DNA from 3 places in the Pseudomonas sp. E45-MNA-CIBAN-0222 genome. Region 1 is predicted to be linked to each of the others. Evidence: predicted binding sites of a transcription regulator. Region 1 holds the regulator's gene; each other region holds the start of a gene.
The links. The regulator sigma-54, encoded in region 1, starts transcription at its own class of promoters, with help from an activator protein. The targets are predictions, from matches to a motif close to ANTGGCATNNANNTTGCTNT.

Region 1 (5,757 bases):
GCAACTTGATTCGATTGCAGTGGTTTGGGAGTGCTTATGAGTGAAGTAGAGGGCATCGGCCCGCACGCGCTGCCCGGTTTGCGCGAGAAGGTCGAGCGCATCATCGAGGAAGCGCGTCGGCAGGGCGCCAGCGCCAGTGAGGTTTCGGTCTCCATGGAGCAGGGATTGTCGACCACGGTGCGCCAAGGCGAGGTGGAGACTGTCGAGTTCAACCGCGACCAGGGATTTGGCATCACGCTCTATGTCGGTCAGAGCAAAGGAACGGCGAGCACGACAGGCAGCGGCGACGATGCCATACGTGATACCGTGGCAGCGGCGCTGGCCATTGCCAAGCACGCCTCGGAAGACGAGTTCGCGGGGCTTGCCGATGCGGCCCTGATGGCTCGCGAACTGCCCGATCTGGACCTCTACCACCCCTGGGCCATCACGCCCGAGCAGGCGATCGAGCAGGCGCTTAGCTGTGAAAGCGCCGCCTTCGAGGTCGATCAGCGTATCCGTAATGCCGATGGTACCAGCCTCAATACACATCAAGGCTGTCGTGCCTATGGCAACAGCAACGGTTTCATCGGTGGCTACAGCAGCAGCCGGCATAGTTTGAGTTGCGTGATGATTGCCGAAAGCGATGGCCAGATGCAGCGCGATTACTTCTATGACGTGAATCGAATCGGTGAGGCGCTGCTTGATCCCCAGACTATCGGTCGCCGCGCGGCCGAACGTGCCGTGCGGCGCTTGGGCGCACGCCCGATACCTACCTGCGACGTGCCGGTGCTTTTTGCCTCCGAGCTTGCGACTGGTTTGTTCGGCCATTTCATTGCGGCCATATCCGGCGGCAACCTATACCGCAAATCCTCCTACCTGGAGGATGCCCTTGGGCAGACGCTATTTCCTGAATGGCTAAGCCTGGACGAGCGTCCGCACATTCCTCGTGCACTTGGTAGCGCCGGCTATGACGGAGACGGCCTGGCAACCTATGCCAAGCCGTTTGTGGAGAACGGCCGTTTGCTGTCCTATGTGCTATCGACCTATTCGGGGCGCAAGTTGGGTATGCCGAGTACGGCCAATGCCGGGGGAGTACACAACCTGCACGTCAGCCATGGCGAGGAGGATCAGGCTGCTCTGATTCGTCGTATGGGGCGGGGTTTGCTGGTCACCGAGTTGATGGGGCAGGGGTTGAATCTGGTGACAGGTGATTACTCCCGCGGTGCTGGCGGCTACTGGGTAGAAAACGGCGAAATCCAGTTCCCGGTGCAGGAGGTGACCATCGCCGGCAACCTGCGCGACATGTTCCGACAGATTGTCGCTGTCGGCTGTGATATCGAGACGCGCAGCAACGTGCGTACCGGCTCGGTGCTGATCGAGCGGATGATGGTCGCGGGCAAGTGACGCATACCGCGCGGCGCGACCGGAGACGGTCTGCGCCGGCGTGGTGAGGTGATTACTCGCCTTCTTCGAAGTAATCGTCGATCAGCGCGACCAATGCATTGAGTGCATCGTCTTCCTGCTCACCTTCTGTGTGTAGATGCACCGTGCTGCCTTTGCTCGCAGCCAGCATCATGACGGCCATGATGCTCTTGCCGTCCACCAGCGTCGCCGGGCAGCGACCTACGCGGATGGTGCACGGGTACTGATTGGCGACACCGACGAACTTGGCGGCTGCGCGGGCGTGCAGGCCGAGTTTATTGATGATGGTGACTTCGCGGGCGGGCATGGGTGCAGGTATTCCTAAGCGAGGTCCCGGTGACGGACCTGCAAGTTCTTCAGCGGCTCTTTTAGCGCCTGACCCAGGCGTTCAGCCAGGTAGACCGAGCGATGATGGCCCCCGGTGCAGCCGATGGCGATGGTGACGTAGGCCCGGTTGCTGGCGGCAAAGCGCGGCAACCATTTACTTAGATAGCCGTGGATGTCCTGAAACATCTCCTCCACGTCAGGCTGAGCAGCCAGATAGTCGACGACAGGCTGGTCGAGCCCGGAGAAGTCGCGAAGCTCGGCCTTCCAGTACGGATTCGGCAGGCAGCGCACGTCGAATACCAGGTCGGCGTCCACAGGCATGCCTCGTTTGAAGCCGAACGACTCGATGAGAAAGGCTGTGCCCGGTTCGGGCTTGTTGAGCAGGCGCAGCTTTAGCATGTCGCGAAGCTGATACAGATTCAGGTGCGTAGTATCGATCTTCAAGTCGGCATGATCGATGATCGTCGCCAGCAACAACTCTTCGTCATGGATCGCTTCGGCCAGGGAGCGGTTCTCGTTGGTCAGCGGGTGGCGCCGGCGGGTTTCCGAAAAACGCTTGAGCAAGGTTTCGTCGTCGGCGTCCAGATAAAGAACGTCGCACAGGATGTGCTTCGCACGCACCTCCGCGAGTAGTTCCGGGAATCGCTGCAGCTGGCTGGGAAGGTTGCGCGCATCGATCGATACGGCGACCTGCGGGTGCAATAACTCGGTATGCAGCAGGGCGCGTTCGGCGAGCTCGGGTAGCAACCCGGCGGGCAGGTTATCGATGCAATAGAAGCCATTGTCCTCGAGCACGTTCAGCGCGGTGCTTTTGCCTGAGCCCGAGCGTCCACTGACGATGATCAGCCGCATCTGGTGCCCATTGCGCTAAGCCCCATTCTGCACGTCAACCACTACTTGGTAGAGGTGCTGATTGCTCGTCGCCTGGCGCAGCCGTTGGCGTACGTCTTCGCGGTCGAGCATGCTGGCGATCTGGCGTAGCAGTTCGAGGTGCTCGTCTGTAGCTGCCTCTGGGACCAGCAGCACGAATAGCAAATCCACCGGCGCGCCGTCGATGGCATCGAAATCCACCGGGGTTTCCAGACGCAGGACGGCGCTCAGCGGTGCGTTGCAGCCGACCATGCGGCAGTGCGGGATGGCAATGCCGTTGCCGAAGCCGGTGGAACCGAGCTTCTCGCGGGCAATCAGGCTTTCGAAGATGGTCTGGGAATCGAGGTCGATGAGGTCCTGGGCAATCACCTTGGCGATCTGCTCCAGGACGCGTTTCTTGCTACCGCCCGGGACGTTCACCAGTGAACGTCCGGGGGTCAGGATGTTTTCGAGTCGGATCATAGTGAGTCAGCGGGTGACGGCGCCCTGAGTGTGGTCGAGCTGCTTTTCCTTGTGCTTGATCAGCTGACGATCAAGCTTGTCGGCGAGCAGGTCGATGGCAGCGTACATGTCTTCGTGTTCGGCGATGGCCACTACTTCGCGGCCGGCGACGTGCAGGGTTGCTTCGGCTTTCTGCTTGAGCTTCTCGACCTGGAGAATCACCTGGACACTGATGATGCGGTCGAAATGACGGGCAAGACGCTCGAATTTCTCCTCAATGTAGTCACGCAGGGCGTCGGTTACTTCCAGATGAACACCGCTGATCTTGACTTGCATACTGCTATCTCCTTTGCCTAGTGCGAAGAGCAGGTTGGTAGGCCTGCCGCCGGGACAGTTGGACCAGTGGCCGATCACAGCAATCGTTTACGCTCGCTGGACGGTGCGATACCGAGTGACTCCCGATACTTTGCAACGGTACGACGGGCCACCTGGATGCCCTGCGCTTCCAGTAAACCAGCGATCTTGCTGTCGCTCAACGGCTTTTTCTGGTTTTCCGCGGCGACCAGCTTCTTGATGATTGCGCGAATCGCAGTAGATGAACACTCGCCACCTTCGGCGGTGCTGACGTGGCTGGAAAAGAAGTACTTGAGTTCGTAGATACCGCGCGGCGTGTGCATGTATTTCTGCGTAGTCACGCGAGAAATGGTCGACTCGTGCATACCCACCGCCTCGGCGATGTCATGCAGCACCAGCGGCTTCATCGCCTCGTCGCCGTGCTCGAGGAATGCGCGCTGGTGCTCGACGATCTGGGTGGCGACCTTCATCAGCGTTTCGTTGCGGCTGAGCAGGCTTTTGATGAACCAGCGCGCTTCCTGCAGCTGGTTGCGCATGAAGGTGTTGTCGGCGCTGGAGTCGGCGCGTTTGACGAAGCCGGCGTACTGCGCATTGACGCGTAGTTTCGGCATCGCCTCCTGATTCAGCTCGACCAGCCAACGATCATTGTGCTTGCGCACGATCACATCGGGCACCACGTATTCCGGTTCGCTCGCCTCGATCTGCGAGCCGGGGCGGGGGTTCAGGCTCTGAATCAGCTCGATGACCTGGCGCAGCTCGTCTTCCTTGATCTTCATTCGGCGCATCAGCAGGCCGTAGTCACGGCTGCCGAGTATGTCCAGATGATCACTGACCAGCCGTTGCGCTTCATTCAACCAGGCGGTTCGCTCGGGGAGCTGGCGTAGCTGCAGCAGCAGGCACTCGCGCAGGTCGCGCGCGCCGATGCCGGCTGGTTCGAACTGCTGAATGCGCCGCAGCACGACTTCGACTTCATCGAGTTCGATTTCAAGCTCGGGGTCGAACGAGTCGACGATTTCCTGCAGCGACTCGTCGAGATAACCCTGATCGTTGATGCAATCGATCAACGTGGTGGCGATGAGGCGGTCGGTATCGCTCATTGGCGCGAGGTTGAGCTGCCACAGCAGGTGGCTTTGCAGGCTGATGCCAGTCGACGTGCGGCTGGTGAAGTCCCACTCGTCGTCATCGTTGCTGGGTAGGCTGCTGGCGCTGGTCTGATAGATATCTTCCCAGGCAGTGTCTACCGGCAGCTCGCTGGGAATGCGCTCGCCCCAGTCGCCGTCTTCAAGGCTCTCGGCGCTGTGGGAGGGTTCCTCGTAGGTGCTTTCCTGGCTGCTGCTTTTCTCAGCGCCGGATTCGCCCGGCCGTTCGGCAGCTTCGGCCATGGGGTCGGCGTTGTCGAAGTCGTCACCGTCTTCTTCCCGCTCGAGCATGGGATTGGAATCCAGTGCCTCCTGGATCTCCTGTTGCAGATCGAGGGTGGATAACTGGAGGAGCCGTATGGCCTGTTGCAGCTGCGGTGTCATCGTCAGCTGCTGGCCCATCTTCAGGGCTAGCGATGGTTTCATGGCAGAGGACTTCAAACCTTTTATGCCGGCGCAACCGCGCCCGTTCCGACATGTGGCGCGCCAGGCGCCAACAGAAAGCAAATTATATGCCTGCCGAGGAAGCCTTTGCCTAGGGCCGATTTGCCGAGCTGCGCAAAAAAAACGGCTCTACAGACGGAATTCGTGGCCCAGATAGACTTCCTTGACCAGTTGGTTGCTCAGGATTGTTTGGGCGTCGCCCTCGGCGATCAGCTGGCCATCGTTGACGATGTAGGCGGTTTCGCAGATGTCCAGGGTTTCACGGACATTGTGGTCGGTGATCAGTACGCCGATGCCCTTGGCCTTGAGGTGGTGGATGATCTGTTTGATGTCGCCCACCGATATCGGATCGACGCCAGCGAAGGGTTCGTCGAGGAGGATGAATTTGGGCGCAGTAGCCAGCGCACGGGCGATCTCCACGCGGCGACGCTCGCCGCCGGACAGGCTCATGCCGAGGCTGTTGCGGATATGGTTGATGTGGAACTCCTGCAGCAGGCCTTCCAGCGCCTGCTGGCGGCCGCTACGGTCCAGATCCTTGCGGGTCTCGAGAATCGCCATGATGTTGTCGGCGACCGAGAGCTTGCGGAAAATGGACGCTTCCTGCGGTAAATAACCGATCCCGGCCCGTGCACGGCCGTGCATTGGCAAATGGGTAACGTCGTTCTGATCGATCAGAACCCGGCCTTGGTCGGCGTTGACCAGGCCGGCGATCATGTAGAAGCAGGTGGTCTTGCCGGCACCATTAGGGCCGAGAAGGCCGACGATCTGCCCACTTTCGATG
Region 2 (5,757 bases), on a different contig from region 1:
TTCTAGTTCTTCGTCGCTCATGTTCTACCTCATGGCTTGCCAAAGCGGAGTAAGTTATAGCCCAGCGATGCGGAATGACCGACATCACCAAAAAAAATTCAACTTGCCGTCCCGTGCAGCGTTGCCACTATCTGCCGCGCGCCACCCTGGTCGCGGTGCTCTCCGAGATAGACGCCCTGCCAAGTCCCCAGTGCCAGGCGCCCCGCGCTTACCGGCAGGCTCAGCTGGCAGCCGAGCAGGCTGGCCTTGAAGTGTGCCGGCAAGTCGTCCGGCCCTTCGTAGTCATGCTCGTAACCGTCCTCGCCCTGCGGCACCAGACGATTGAAGAACCGTTCGAAATCACGCCGTACCGCTGAGTCGGCATTCTCGTTGATCGTCAGCGAGGCCGAGGTATGCCGCAGCCACAGGTGTAACAGACCGACCTGACATTGCCGCAGTTCCGGCAGTGCATCTAGCAGTTCATCGGTAATGAGATGGAAGCCGCGTGGCCGCGCTCGCAAGGTGATCAGAGTCTGTTGCCACATGTTCGAGAGGCTCATGTTCAACGGCTGGTCGCGCGCATTCTAGCGTGGCGTAGAAAAAAACAAAGGGCGCCAAAAGGCGCCCTTGTCATGAACCGCGCAATTGTTACTGGCGAGTGAACTCCGGATAGGCTTCCAGACCGCACTCGACCACGTCCACACCCTCGTATTCCTCCTCCTCGCTGACGCGCAGGCCCATCACTGCCTTGATGACGCCCCAGACGATCAGGCTGGCGATGAACACCCAGAGGAAGATCGACACCAGGCCCAGCAGTTGTGCACCGAAGGTGGCATCGGCATTGGTCAGCGGCACGGCCATCAGGCCCCACATGCCGGCGACACCGTGCACGGAGATCGCTCCGACCGGGTCATCGAGCTTGAGCTTGTCCAGACCGAGGATGCTGAACACCACCAGCACGCCACCCACACCGCCGATCAGGGTCGCTTGCAGGGCGCTCGGGGTCAGCGGTTCGGCGGTGATCGCCACCAGGCCGGCCAGCGCGCCGTTGAGGACCATGGTCAGGTCGGACTTGCCGAACAGCAGGCGCGCGGTGATCAGTGCGGCGATCAGACCGCCAGCGGCGCCCATGTTGGTGTTGACGAAGACCTGGGCCACCGCGTTGGCGTCTTCGATGGTGCTCATTTTCAGCTGCGAGCCACCGTTGAAGCCGAACCAACCCATCCAAAGGATGAAGGCACCGAGCGTCGCCATCGGCATGTTGGCGCCGGGAATGGCATTGATCTGGCCGTTCGGGCCGTACTTGCCCTTACGTGCACCGAGCAACAAGACACCCGCCAGAGCTGCAGCCGCGCCAGCCATGTGCACGATGCCGGAGCCGGCGAAGTCGAGGAAACCAGCCGCGTCGAGGAAACCACCGCCCCACTTCCAGAAGCCCTGAACTGGATAGATGAAGCCGGTCATCACCACAGCGAAGGCGATGAACGCCCACAGCTTCATGCGCTCGGCCACCGCACCGGAGACCACCGACATGCAGGTTGCGGCGAACACGATCTGGAAGAAGAAGTCAGCGCGAGCGGAATAGTAAGGCGCATCCTCACCCCCGGCCGCGACCAGGTCGACTGCATGTTCGTCGCCGATCAGGAAGCCCAGACTCGGGAAAATGCCACCTTCCGGGCTGGAGTACATGATGTAGTAGCCGACCAGCAGGTACATGATCGAAGCCAGCGAGTAGAGCACGATGTTCTTGGTAAGAATCTCGGCGGTGTTCTTCGCCCGGACCAGACCGGCTTCGAGCATGGCAAAACCTGCCGCCATCCACATCACCAGCGCTCCGCAGATCACGAAGTAGAAGGTATCGAGTCCGTACTGGACGGGTATCAATGCAGTGCTATCCATGTGTCACCTCTTGCTGTCGCGCTGTATGCGCTGTTCGGTCCGCAGGCCATCGCATGCTGCATCGAAGGCCTGCACCGCTTTTAGGATTGGCCCCGGCGTTGGCTCCGGGGTGCCCTGAATGGATTACAGGTTGTAGCCACGCTCGTTATGCAGGCTGAGGTCCAGGCCGATGGTTTCCTGCTCCTCGTTGACCCGCAGCCCCATCACCAGATCGATCGCCTTGAGGATCAGGTAGGTGACGATGCCGGTGTACACCACGGTGAACAGCACGCCCTTGAACTGGATCCACAGCTGCAGACCGATGCTCTCCACTTCGCCGAAGCCGCCCAGCATGGGTGCGGCGAAGATGCCGGTAAGCAGCGCACCGACGATGCCGCCAATGCCGTGCACACCGAACGCATCCAGAGAGTCGTCGTAGCCGAGCTTGCGTTTCAGGCTGGTGGCACAGAAGAAGCAGACCACTCCGGAGACCAGGCCGATGACCAGCGCGCCCATCGGACCGACGGTGCCGGCGGCCGGGGTGATGGCGACCAGACCGGCCACCACGCCGGAGGCGATGCCCAGCGCGCTGGGTTTGCCGTGGCCGATCCACTCGGCGAACATCCAACCCAGCGCCGCGGCTGCAGTAGCGATCTGGGTGACCAGCATGGCCATGCCGGCCGTACCGTTGGCGGCAATGGCCGAGCCTGCGTTGAAGCCAAACCAGCCGACCCAGAGCATCGCGGCACCGACCAGAGTCAGGCCCAGGTTGTGCGGCGCCATTGGCGTGTTCGGGTAACCCTTGCGCTTACCCAGCACCAGGCATGCCACCAGACCGGCGATACCGGCATTGATGTGCACCACGGTGCCGCCGGCGAAGTCGAGCACGCCCCAGTCCCACATCAGGCCGCCGTCGCCGCCCCATACCATGTGTGCGATCGGCGCATAGACCAGCGTGAACCAGACGCCCGTGAACACCAGCATCGCGGAGAACTTCATACGCTCGGCGAAGGCCCCGACGATAAGTGCCGGGGTGATGATGGCGAAGGTCATCTGGAAGGTGATGAAGACGCTTTCAGGGAAGGCGCCGACCAGGCTGTCGGGCGTCAGACCGCTGAGGAAAGCGCGATCCAGACCGCCAACGAAAGAATTGAAGTTGGTGACCCCGGCTTCCATACCCGTGGTGTCGAAAGCGAGGCTGTAGCCATAGACCATCCAGAGGATGCTCATCAGGCCGGTGACGGCGAAGCACTGCATCATCACCGAGAGAATGTTCTTCGAGCGGACCATGCCGCCGTAGAACAGTGCCAGCCCAGGGATGGTCATGAACAGCACTAGCGCAGTGGCCGTCAGCATCCATGCCGTGTCGCCTGAATCCAGCGTTGCCTCCTGCGCCAGGGCCAGGCCTGGACTTATCAGAGACAAAAGGGCTCCTAGCCCTGCGAATCTTCGCAGAGTCATGGTTTTACTCCTGGGGCGTGGGGGTTCGGAGGTGCTGCTTAAATCGCGTCGGTATCGGTTTCGCCGGTACGGATGCGGATGGCCTGTTCCAGGTTGACCACGAAGATCTTGCCGTCACCGATCTTGCCGGTATTGGCGGCCTTGGTGATGGCCTCGATGACGCGATCGAGCTGATCGTCGGCGATGGCTACATCGATCTTCACTTTCGGCAGGAAGTCGACGACGTATTCGGCACCACGGTATAGCTCGGTGTGACCCTTCTGACGACCGAAGCCTTTGACTTCAGTAACGGTGATGCCCTGTACGCCGATTTCCGACAGAGACTCGCGCACGTCGTCCAGCTTGAACGGCTTGATGATGGCAGTGACTAGTTTCATGAAAACTTCTCCCGTTTTAGGTGGACTTGCCCCAGAAGTACGAACCCGGCTCAAGTCTAAGCTCAGTGTCTGGCTCTTGTAACGCTCCGGCTGTACCCGAGCAGCTGACCGACACCACCAACCTCTCCGACAAAGCGTCTCGAATCACCCATGCACCGCAACCCGGTGGTGCATGCGTTGCTGGGGACAAAGCAGAATCGATGCCAGCTTTACGCAAGCCCCAATTTGCAGGGCTTTTACCCAGAACGGATGCGGCCGACGGACGGTTGCGCTCAGCCGACGCACCTTAATGGTGCGACTGCGCACCACCCCCTGCTCAGTTTCTGTGCACGACCCGCCAGAAAGACGCAAAAAACACCGTGCTACACTGCGCCCCGTCCAACGACAGGTGCTTTCAATGTTGCCGCCAAAAGCTTTTCTAGATGCCATCGGCTCCCAGGCCTCGCGCCTGTTCAACGGCGAGACGCCGCTGCCGCGTGGTGAATTCGAAGCCCAGCTCAAGGGCGTGGTGCAGGGCGCGCTGAACAAGCTCGACGTGGTCAGCCGCGATGAGTTCGACAGCCAGATGGTGGTACTCGCCCGTACTCGTGCTCGCCTGGAAGCGCTTGAGGCCAAGGTCGCCGAACTGGAAGAAAAGCTCACGCCGCCCGCGCCCTGACAGGTCGGGCCGCGACACGATCAAAGGAGTGATCGAATGTCCCTGGCCATAGTTCATAGCCGCGCGCAGATCGGTGTAGAAGCGCCGCCGGTAACCGTCGAAGCCCATCTGGCCAACGGTCTACCAGCGCTCGCGCTGGTCGGCCTGCCGGAAACCGCCGTCAAGGAAAGCAAGGACCGGGTACGCAGCGCCATCCTCACCTCCGGCTTCGACTTCCCGCCGCGCCGCATCACCCTCAATCTTGCGCCCGCCGATTTACCCAAGGATGGCGGTCGTTTCGACCTGGCCATCGCCCTGGGCATTCTCGCAGCCAGCGGTCAGCTGCCCGCCGAGCGCCTCGACAGTCTGGAATGCCTCGGCGAGCTCGCACTCTCCGGTGCCTTGCGTCCGGTTCAGGGCGTGTTGCCGGCAGCCCTTGCCGCCCGGGCTGCCGGACGCGCCTTGCTGGTGCCGCGAGCCAACGCCGAGGAAGCCAGCCTCGCTTCCGGGCTCACCGTCTATGCCGCCGAACACCTGCTCGAGGTCGCTGCGCACTTCAACGGCGTCACACCGCTCGAACCCTATGCCGCCCAAGGCCTGCTGCGGCAGATTCAGCCCTACCCGGACCTGGCTGACGTACAAGGCCAGCAGGCCGCCAAGCGCGGGCTGCTGATTGCCGCGGCTGGTGCTCACAACCTCTTGTTTTCCGGGCCACCTGGCACCGGCAAGACTCTGCTGGCCAGCCGCCTGCCCGGCCTGTTGCCGCCGCTCGACGAACAGGAAGCGCTGGAAGTCGCCGCCATCCATTCGGTGGCCAGCCACAGCCCACTTGAACATTGGCCGCAGCGTCCCTTTCGGCAGCCCCATCACAGTGCATCGGGCCCTGCGCTGGTCGGTGGCGGCAGCCGGCCGCAGCCGGGCGAGATCACTTTGGCGCACCAAGGTGTGCTGTTTCTCGACGAGCTACCGGAGTTCGACCGCAAGGTGCTCGAGGTCCTGCGCGAGCCGCTGGAATCAGGCCATATCGTAATTGCCCGAGCGCGCGACAAGGTGCGCTTTCCGGCGCGCTTCCAGCTCGTGGCGGCGATGAACCCCTGCCCGTGCGGCTATCTCGGCGATCCCAACGGACGCTGCCGCTGCACGCCGGATCAGATCCAGCGTTATCGCAACAAGCTCTCCGGCCCGCTGCTCGACCGCATCGACCTGCATCTGACCGTGGCGCGTGAGGCCACGGCACTCAACGCACCACCGCAAACCGGGCAAAGCAGTGCCGTGCTGGCCGCTCAAGTGGCGCAGGCGCGACAGCTGCAACAGGCTCGCCAGGGCTGTGCCAATGCCTTTCTCGACCTGGCGGGCCTGCGCAGTCACTGCCAGCTGACGGCTGAGGATCAGGCCTGGCTGGAGCGCGCCTGCGAACGCCTGGCG
Region 3 (5,757 bases), on a different contig from region 1:
CCCTGCGGGTTCTTCCCCGTACCTAGCACCGATGACGCATACACGTCGGAAAACTCCGCACGCGACTGCTTGAAGCCTACAGTACCGGCGTTCGCAATGTTGTTGCCGGTGATGTTGAGGTCCTTGCTTGCGGCACGCAGGCCGCTAAGACCGATATTGAAGGACATTGAATCGCTCCTTTGCCGAGAGTGCCGGCGGTTATTGTCCGATGACCTGGACCTGGGAAAGTCCGATGCTGCCGATACCGGCAAGATTGAGCATCAGCTCCCCGCCGTTCTGACCGAGGGTGACGCTGTCGACGTTGGCAGGCAGCAAGGTATACAACCCCTTGGTCTCACCTTGATACGTAGCCTGCGCCTCGAAGCGATATGTGCCAGGCGGCAACACATTGCCGCTGGAATCCTTGCCGTCCCACATGAAGGAGATATTTCCGGCTTCCTGCTGCCCCATGTTGACCCGGCTAACCGCCGCCCCGGAGCTGTCGTAGATATTGACGAACACGTTGCTACTGGACGTTGGCAGAACCATGCTGGCCTTGAAGGTCTCACTGGTATCCACCACGGCTTTATCAGTCGGCACGATCACCTTGCGGCCTACCAGTGACGACGCTTGTAGCGCCTGCGATGACTGATAGCCAGACAGAATGGTCTGCATGCTGGAGTTCAGCTTCTCGACGCCCTCGACCGTGCTGAACTGCGCAAGCTGGCCGATGAACTCGCCGTTCTCTTGCGGCTCCAGAGGGTTCTGGTTGTTCAGCTGGGCGACCAGCAGCTCAAGGAATTCGTTTTTGCCAAGGTCGTTTCCCTTGGCCTCTCGGCTCTCACCAAACTGATACTGGTCGAGTATCGAACTGGTACCGCCGACGCCGCCTGTTGTGCTCATAAGTGCGTTCTCGTATCAATCACTGACCCAGTGTCAGCACTTTCTGCAACATGGTTTTGGCCGTATTCATCAGCTCGGCATTCGTTTGAAATGCGCGGCTGGCTGAGATCATGTCGGCCATTTCTTCCACCACGTTCACATTCGGGTAGTACACGTAGCCCGCCTCATCGGCAGCCGGGTGATTGGGCTCATAACGGGCTTGAAGCTCGCTTTGATCCTCAACCACGCCCAACACCTGGACACCGACGCCCGCCTGATCCTGCCCAGCGAACAGCGACTGATCGGGTTGGCCGTTGGCATGCTGAAAGACGGTGGCGAACACCGGATGCCGGGCACGGTAGGTCTGATCCACGCTGGATGAAACGGTCTCCGCATTCGCGATGTTGCTGGAAATAGTGTTCAGGCGGGTGCTCTGGGCACTCATGCCACTGCCGGCAATGTTGAATATGCTGCTAAGGGACATGGAAGGCTCCTTTATTCGCCACGCAGGGCGCTCATCAGCCCCCTGAACTTGCTGTTGAGCAGGGTGAAGCTCGCCTGAAAGTCAACGGCGTTCTTCGCGTAATTGGATTGCTCGATCTGCAGATCGACAGTGTTCTGGTCAAGCGATGGGTGCGCGGGCATACGAAAGCGCAACGATGCGTCGGCTATTTCCATCCCCTCGGCCGCAATGTGCTTGTCACTGGTCAGCGCCACACCGAATCCGCCCTGACTACGGGCCGACTGCTGGGCAAGCACGCTACTGAAATCCAGATCGCGAGCCTTGTAGTTCGGCGTATCGGCGTTTGCAATGTTATTGGCCAGCACTTCAGCACGCTGCGAGCGGAAACCAAGCGCCTTCTCGTGAATACCCAATGCCTTGTCAAAACTAATGCTCATGATCTGGCCCTCTGCCGGATACAAGTCTGCTTGCGCATACTCACAGCAAAGCCCGTGCCATTGATTTCAAAGCACTGATTTACAAGGGAAAAGAGGTATACAGCGAGGCCGAAGGCGTCAAAAGCGGCAAGTCTTTACCGCCTTTTTGCCGCAACCGTCATATTGCATGACGGTTTTCTGCCGCGGGGGGACGGCCGGATCACTTGGCCTTGTAGATGATTCCTGGACTGCACTGCACCATCTGGTACAACTCCGGCAGCCCGTTAAGCGCTTCTGACGCGCCCAGGAACAGATAGCCACCTGGACGCAACGTGGCATGAATACGCTTGAGGATGTCTTTCTTGACGTCGGCGGAAAAATAAATCAACACATTTCGACAAAAAACTATATCGAACTTGCCTAAACCGGCATAACTGTCGAGAAGATTCTGCACCCTGAACTCGACTCTAGAACGAATGGGCGCCTTTACCGCCCATCGTCCAGGGGCCTTCACGTCGAAATAACGCTGCAAACGTTCTGCCGAAAGGCCACGAGCAATGGCCAGACTGTCGTATTCAGCCGCCTTGCAAGCGGCAAGCATTGTTCCCGATAGCTCCGTGGCTACGATTTGCACACCGGTCTTCGGTTGACTGGGACTGCTGCGTTCAAACTCATCTATCGCCATTGAGAGCGAATAGGGCTCTTGTCCAGAAGAACAAGCGGCCGACCAGATACGCAAGCGCTGGCCGGATCCCGCTTTGAGCATCTCTGGCAGGACCCGACTTTTGAGTACTTCGAACGGATAGGTATCACGAAACCAAAGCGTCTCGTTGGTAGTCATCGCATCAACGACCAACTCCCGCAGACCACTACGTGGCTGCGCCTGGATTTTCCTGACCAAGTCGCCAAGCGTCTTAAGCCCCTGCTGCTCCATCAGCTTATTCAGACGACTGGTCACTAAATACTGCTTATTAGTGCCCAGCAGAATGCCGCACGTCTTTTCAAGAAATACCCGGAACTGCTCGAAATCCAGATCGACTGACACCAATAAAGCCTCACCATCGTTAGAGGAACTAGCCTCAGTTTGCATCCGCCTGCCTGATTCGATCTGCCACCCGAGCAGCGAGATCGTCAGGCTGGAACTTGGCGAGGAAATCGTCCGCCCCCGCCCGCTTCACCATGTTCTGATTGAACACGCCGGAGAGAGAAGTATGCAGGAGTATATGCATACCTTGCATACGCGGGTCGTGCCGCACCTCGGTAGTCAGGGTATAGCCATCCATCTCCGGCATTTCAATATCGGAAATCATCATCAGAAATTCTTCTGCGGGCTTCTTGCCTTCATCGGCCATGCGCCGCAGATAGTTGAGCGCATCTCGCCCATCATTCAACTGGACGACCTCAATGCCAAGATTCTCCAGACAGCGGGTGATCTGCTTACGCGCGACTGACGAATCATCAACAACCAATACCCGGCAGGACAGCGCCTTGGCACGGGTATCATCATCTACCACGCCCGGTGAAACCTCTTCCGAAGTCGGTGCTACCTCGGCCAGCACCTTCTCTACATCGATGATTTCCACCAGCTTGTTGTCGATATGAGTAACTGCCGTCAAGTAGTGATCCCGCCCGGCACCTTTGGGTGGCGGCAGAATAGCCTCCCAGTTCAGGTTGACGATTCTTTCTACCGAGCTCACCAGAAAACCCAGCGTCCTGTTGTTGTACTCGGTGATCACAGCGAAGGAATTTTCCAGGTCCATCAGAGCCGACTTGCCCGTGGCAAGCGACAGATCAAGAATAGGCAGCGTACTGCCCCGAATGCTCGCCACGCCGCGAACCACCCTGCCGCACTTTGGCATCACAGTCAGCCGAGGACATTGCAGCACTTCGCGCACTTTGAACACGTTGATGCCGTAAAGCTGATCGCCATCTAGGCGAAACAGCAGTAGCTCCAGGCGGTTTTGCCCTACCAATTGGGTACGCTGGTTAACCGAATCCAGTACACCGGCCATGCCAGTCTTCCTCTCTGCTTGCAGATAAACGGGGCCGGACTAATAAAGACGCGGCACGCCCCTTGCTTTGGTTCGGACATGAACGTCCATATGACTATTTCCTGGCGCAGCCGGCGGATGCTGTGCAAAAACGTGCTGCTACCCGTGCTTTGCGCGATGGGACAGCTCGCCCATGCATCAACCATGTCACATCCTGAACAGCTTATCGACGTGACCAAGCAGTTTCTTGAGCGCGAAGTAAGCGACTATTTGAGCCGAAGCGGAATTGATGCGCGGCACGAGATTCATGTCAGCCGCCTTGATCCTCGTTTGCGCCTGAATCAATGCGACCAGCCACTGGGTGCAAAACTGAGCAACACCTCTCCTCCCATAGGACGGGTCACGGTGCGGGTAAGTTGCGAAGGCCGCAGCCCCTGGTCGGTTTTCGTTCCTGCGCAAGTCCAGCTCTATCGCGAAGTGATCGTCGCCAACAAATCTCTTCTGCGCGATACGATACTCAGCGACAGCGACGTTAGCCTCGCGGAGCGAGATATATCCGCTCTCAACCAAGGCTATTTGACGCGACTAGACGAGGTGATGGGCAACAAGCTGACTCGGCCGATACAGCCAGATCAGGTGATCTCACCGAATCAGCTGGAAATGGCAGAGGTGGTTCGCAGAGGCGATCAAGTGGTCATCACCGCCAGAAGCGGTTCGATCAGCGTCCGCATGCCCGGCGAGGCAATGGCGGATGGCGCGCCTGGGAAGCAGATTCCCGTGAAGAACCAGCGCTCTGGCCGCACAATCAGGGCGCGCGTAACTGGGCCTGGCCAAGTTGAAGTAGCAATGTAGTCACCAAACCGGCCATGCAGTTTTCCCGTGTGCCCCTCTAAAAAAAGCGCTAAAGTTTCGCTTATTGTTGCCGAACACATGGCAAGCGTCCTGATCCCTTCGAGGTTTGCATCATGGTCATCGACTTCAATCGGCCCAACAGCCCAATGAATGCCCCTAGCGGGCGCAACGGCGTGCAAGGCAACGAGCGCGCCGGCAACACCCAGCAGACACCTGCTGGCGAGGCGCCCAAGCCCGGCACCGTAAGCACCACCAGTACCAACGACACAGTACAACTGAGCCCAGAAGCCCAGCGTCTGCAGCAGGCTGCCGACAAACTGAACGACCAACCGGCGGTCAATCATGAGCGTGTTGCAGAGTTGAAAAAGGCGATCGCTGATGGCTCCTATCAGGTCGACAGTCAGCGTGTTGCAGCCAAAATGCTTGCATTCGAAACGCAGCACTGAGGCTGGACCCAACACCCACGCGAGCATGCCCAGAGCCCGAAATGCACGATACAGCCCTGCTTGAGCAGCTAACCGACGATATCGGCATAGCACGCCAACTCCTTGAGCTCATTGATCAAGAGTTCGCGGCGCTGGGTGACCGCAACCTGGCGGACCTAGAAGCCATTCTGGCGAAGAAGCAACCTCTGCTTGCTCTCCTTGGCCAGCACGGTGCGCAGCGCAGCCAGTGGCTGATCAGTCAGCATCTGACTCCAGACCGCACGGGATTGGAAGCCGCAGCGAGCAAATCCGATAGCGGTGTAGCCATCCTTGAGCAGGCCCAGCTACTGGAGGCCGAGCTTGAGCATTGCCGCAGTGCCAACGAGCGAAACGGCCGTCTTATCCGCGCCAACCAGAGCGCGCTTGGCGGCATGCTGAATATCCTGCAGGGCAAGGAAGACACACCCGGCCTCTACGACAATCGAGGCAGCGCAGCCAGAACCAAGCAGCAGCGCCCTTTGAGCCAAGCCTGAACGAACGACTGCACAAGGACGCAACGCAATGGTGAGAACAATGCGCCGGAGAGCACCGGACCGTGTCTAGCTCATTTTTTGGCGACGAAGGACCGCAGCCTCCCAAGGTGATGACGGCTCCACTCGAAATTTACGCCAATCTACGCCCCCTCCTGGACAACAACATCCCGCTAACCCTACGCTTCGCCGAGCGCAGCCAGCGCTACCAGAGCTTTT

Region 2: the regulator sigma-54 is predicted to act here: its motif matches at 3,884-3,903, upstream of glnK (P-II family nitrogen regulator).
Region 3: the regulator sigma-54 is predicted to act here: its motif matches at 1,804-1,823, upstream of flgB (flagellar basal body rod protein FlgB).

Annotation. Positions count from the first base shown of each region.
Region 1 is NZ_JBEOPU010000007.1:85,111-90,867, forward strand. It holds gene pmbA (metalloprotease PmbA) at 37-1,383, shown strand; gene AAEZ08_RS12260 (HPr family phosphocarrier protein) at 1,436-1,708, opposite strand; gene rapZ (RNase adapter RapZ) at 1,723-2,580, opposite strand; gene ptsN (PTS IIA-like nitrogen regulatory protein PtsN) at 2,596-3,060, opposite strand; gene hpf (ribosome hibernation-promoting factor, HPF/YfiA family) at 3,067-3,375, opposite strand; gene AAEZ08_RS12280 (RNA polymerase factor sigma-54) at 3,450-4,958, opposite strand; gene lptB (LPS export ABC transporter ATP-binding protein) at 5,106-5,757, opposite strand, start outside.
Region 2 is NZ_JBEOPU010000006.1:139,355-145,111, reverse strand. It holds gene sutA (dormancy-specific transcriptional regulator SutA) at 1-21, opposite strand, end outside; gene AAEZ08_RS11055 (secondary thiamine-phosphate synthase enzyme YjbQ) at 99-524, opposite strand; gene AAEZ08_RS11050 (ammonium transporter) at 628-1,878, opposite strand; gene AAEZ08_RS11045 (ammonium transporter) at 2,002-3,318, opposite strand; gene glnK (P-II family nitrogen regulator) at 3,357-3,695, opposite strand; gene AAEZ08_RS11035 (accessory factor UbiK family protein) at 4,093-4,353, shown strand; gene AAEZ08_RS11030 (YifB family Mg chelatase-like AAA ATPase) at 4,390-5,757, shown strand, end outside.
Region 3 is NZ_JBEOPU010000005.1:315,613-321,369, forward strand. It holds gene AAEZ08_RS10235 (flagellar hook protein FlgE) at 1-167, opposite strand, end outside; gene flgD (flagellar hook assembly protein FlgD) at 199-882, opposite strand; gene flgC (flagellar basal body rod protein FlgC) at 902-1,345, opposite strand; gene flgB (flagellar basal body rod protein FlgB) at 1,357-1,761, opposite strand; gene cheR (protein-glutamate O-methyltransferase CheR) at 1,961-2,830, opposite strand; gene AAEZ08_RS10260 (chemotaxis protein CheV) at 2,820-3,752, opposite strand; gene flgA (flagellar basal body P-ring formation chaperone FlgA) at 3,843-4,583, shown strand; gene flgM (flagellar biosynthesis anti-sigma factor FlgM) at 4,697-5,029, shown strand; gene AAEZ08_RS10275 (flagella synthesis protein FlgN) at 5,071-5,541, shown strand; gene AAEZ08_RS10280 (flagellar brake protein) at 5,604-5,757, shown strand, end outside.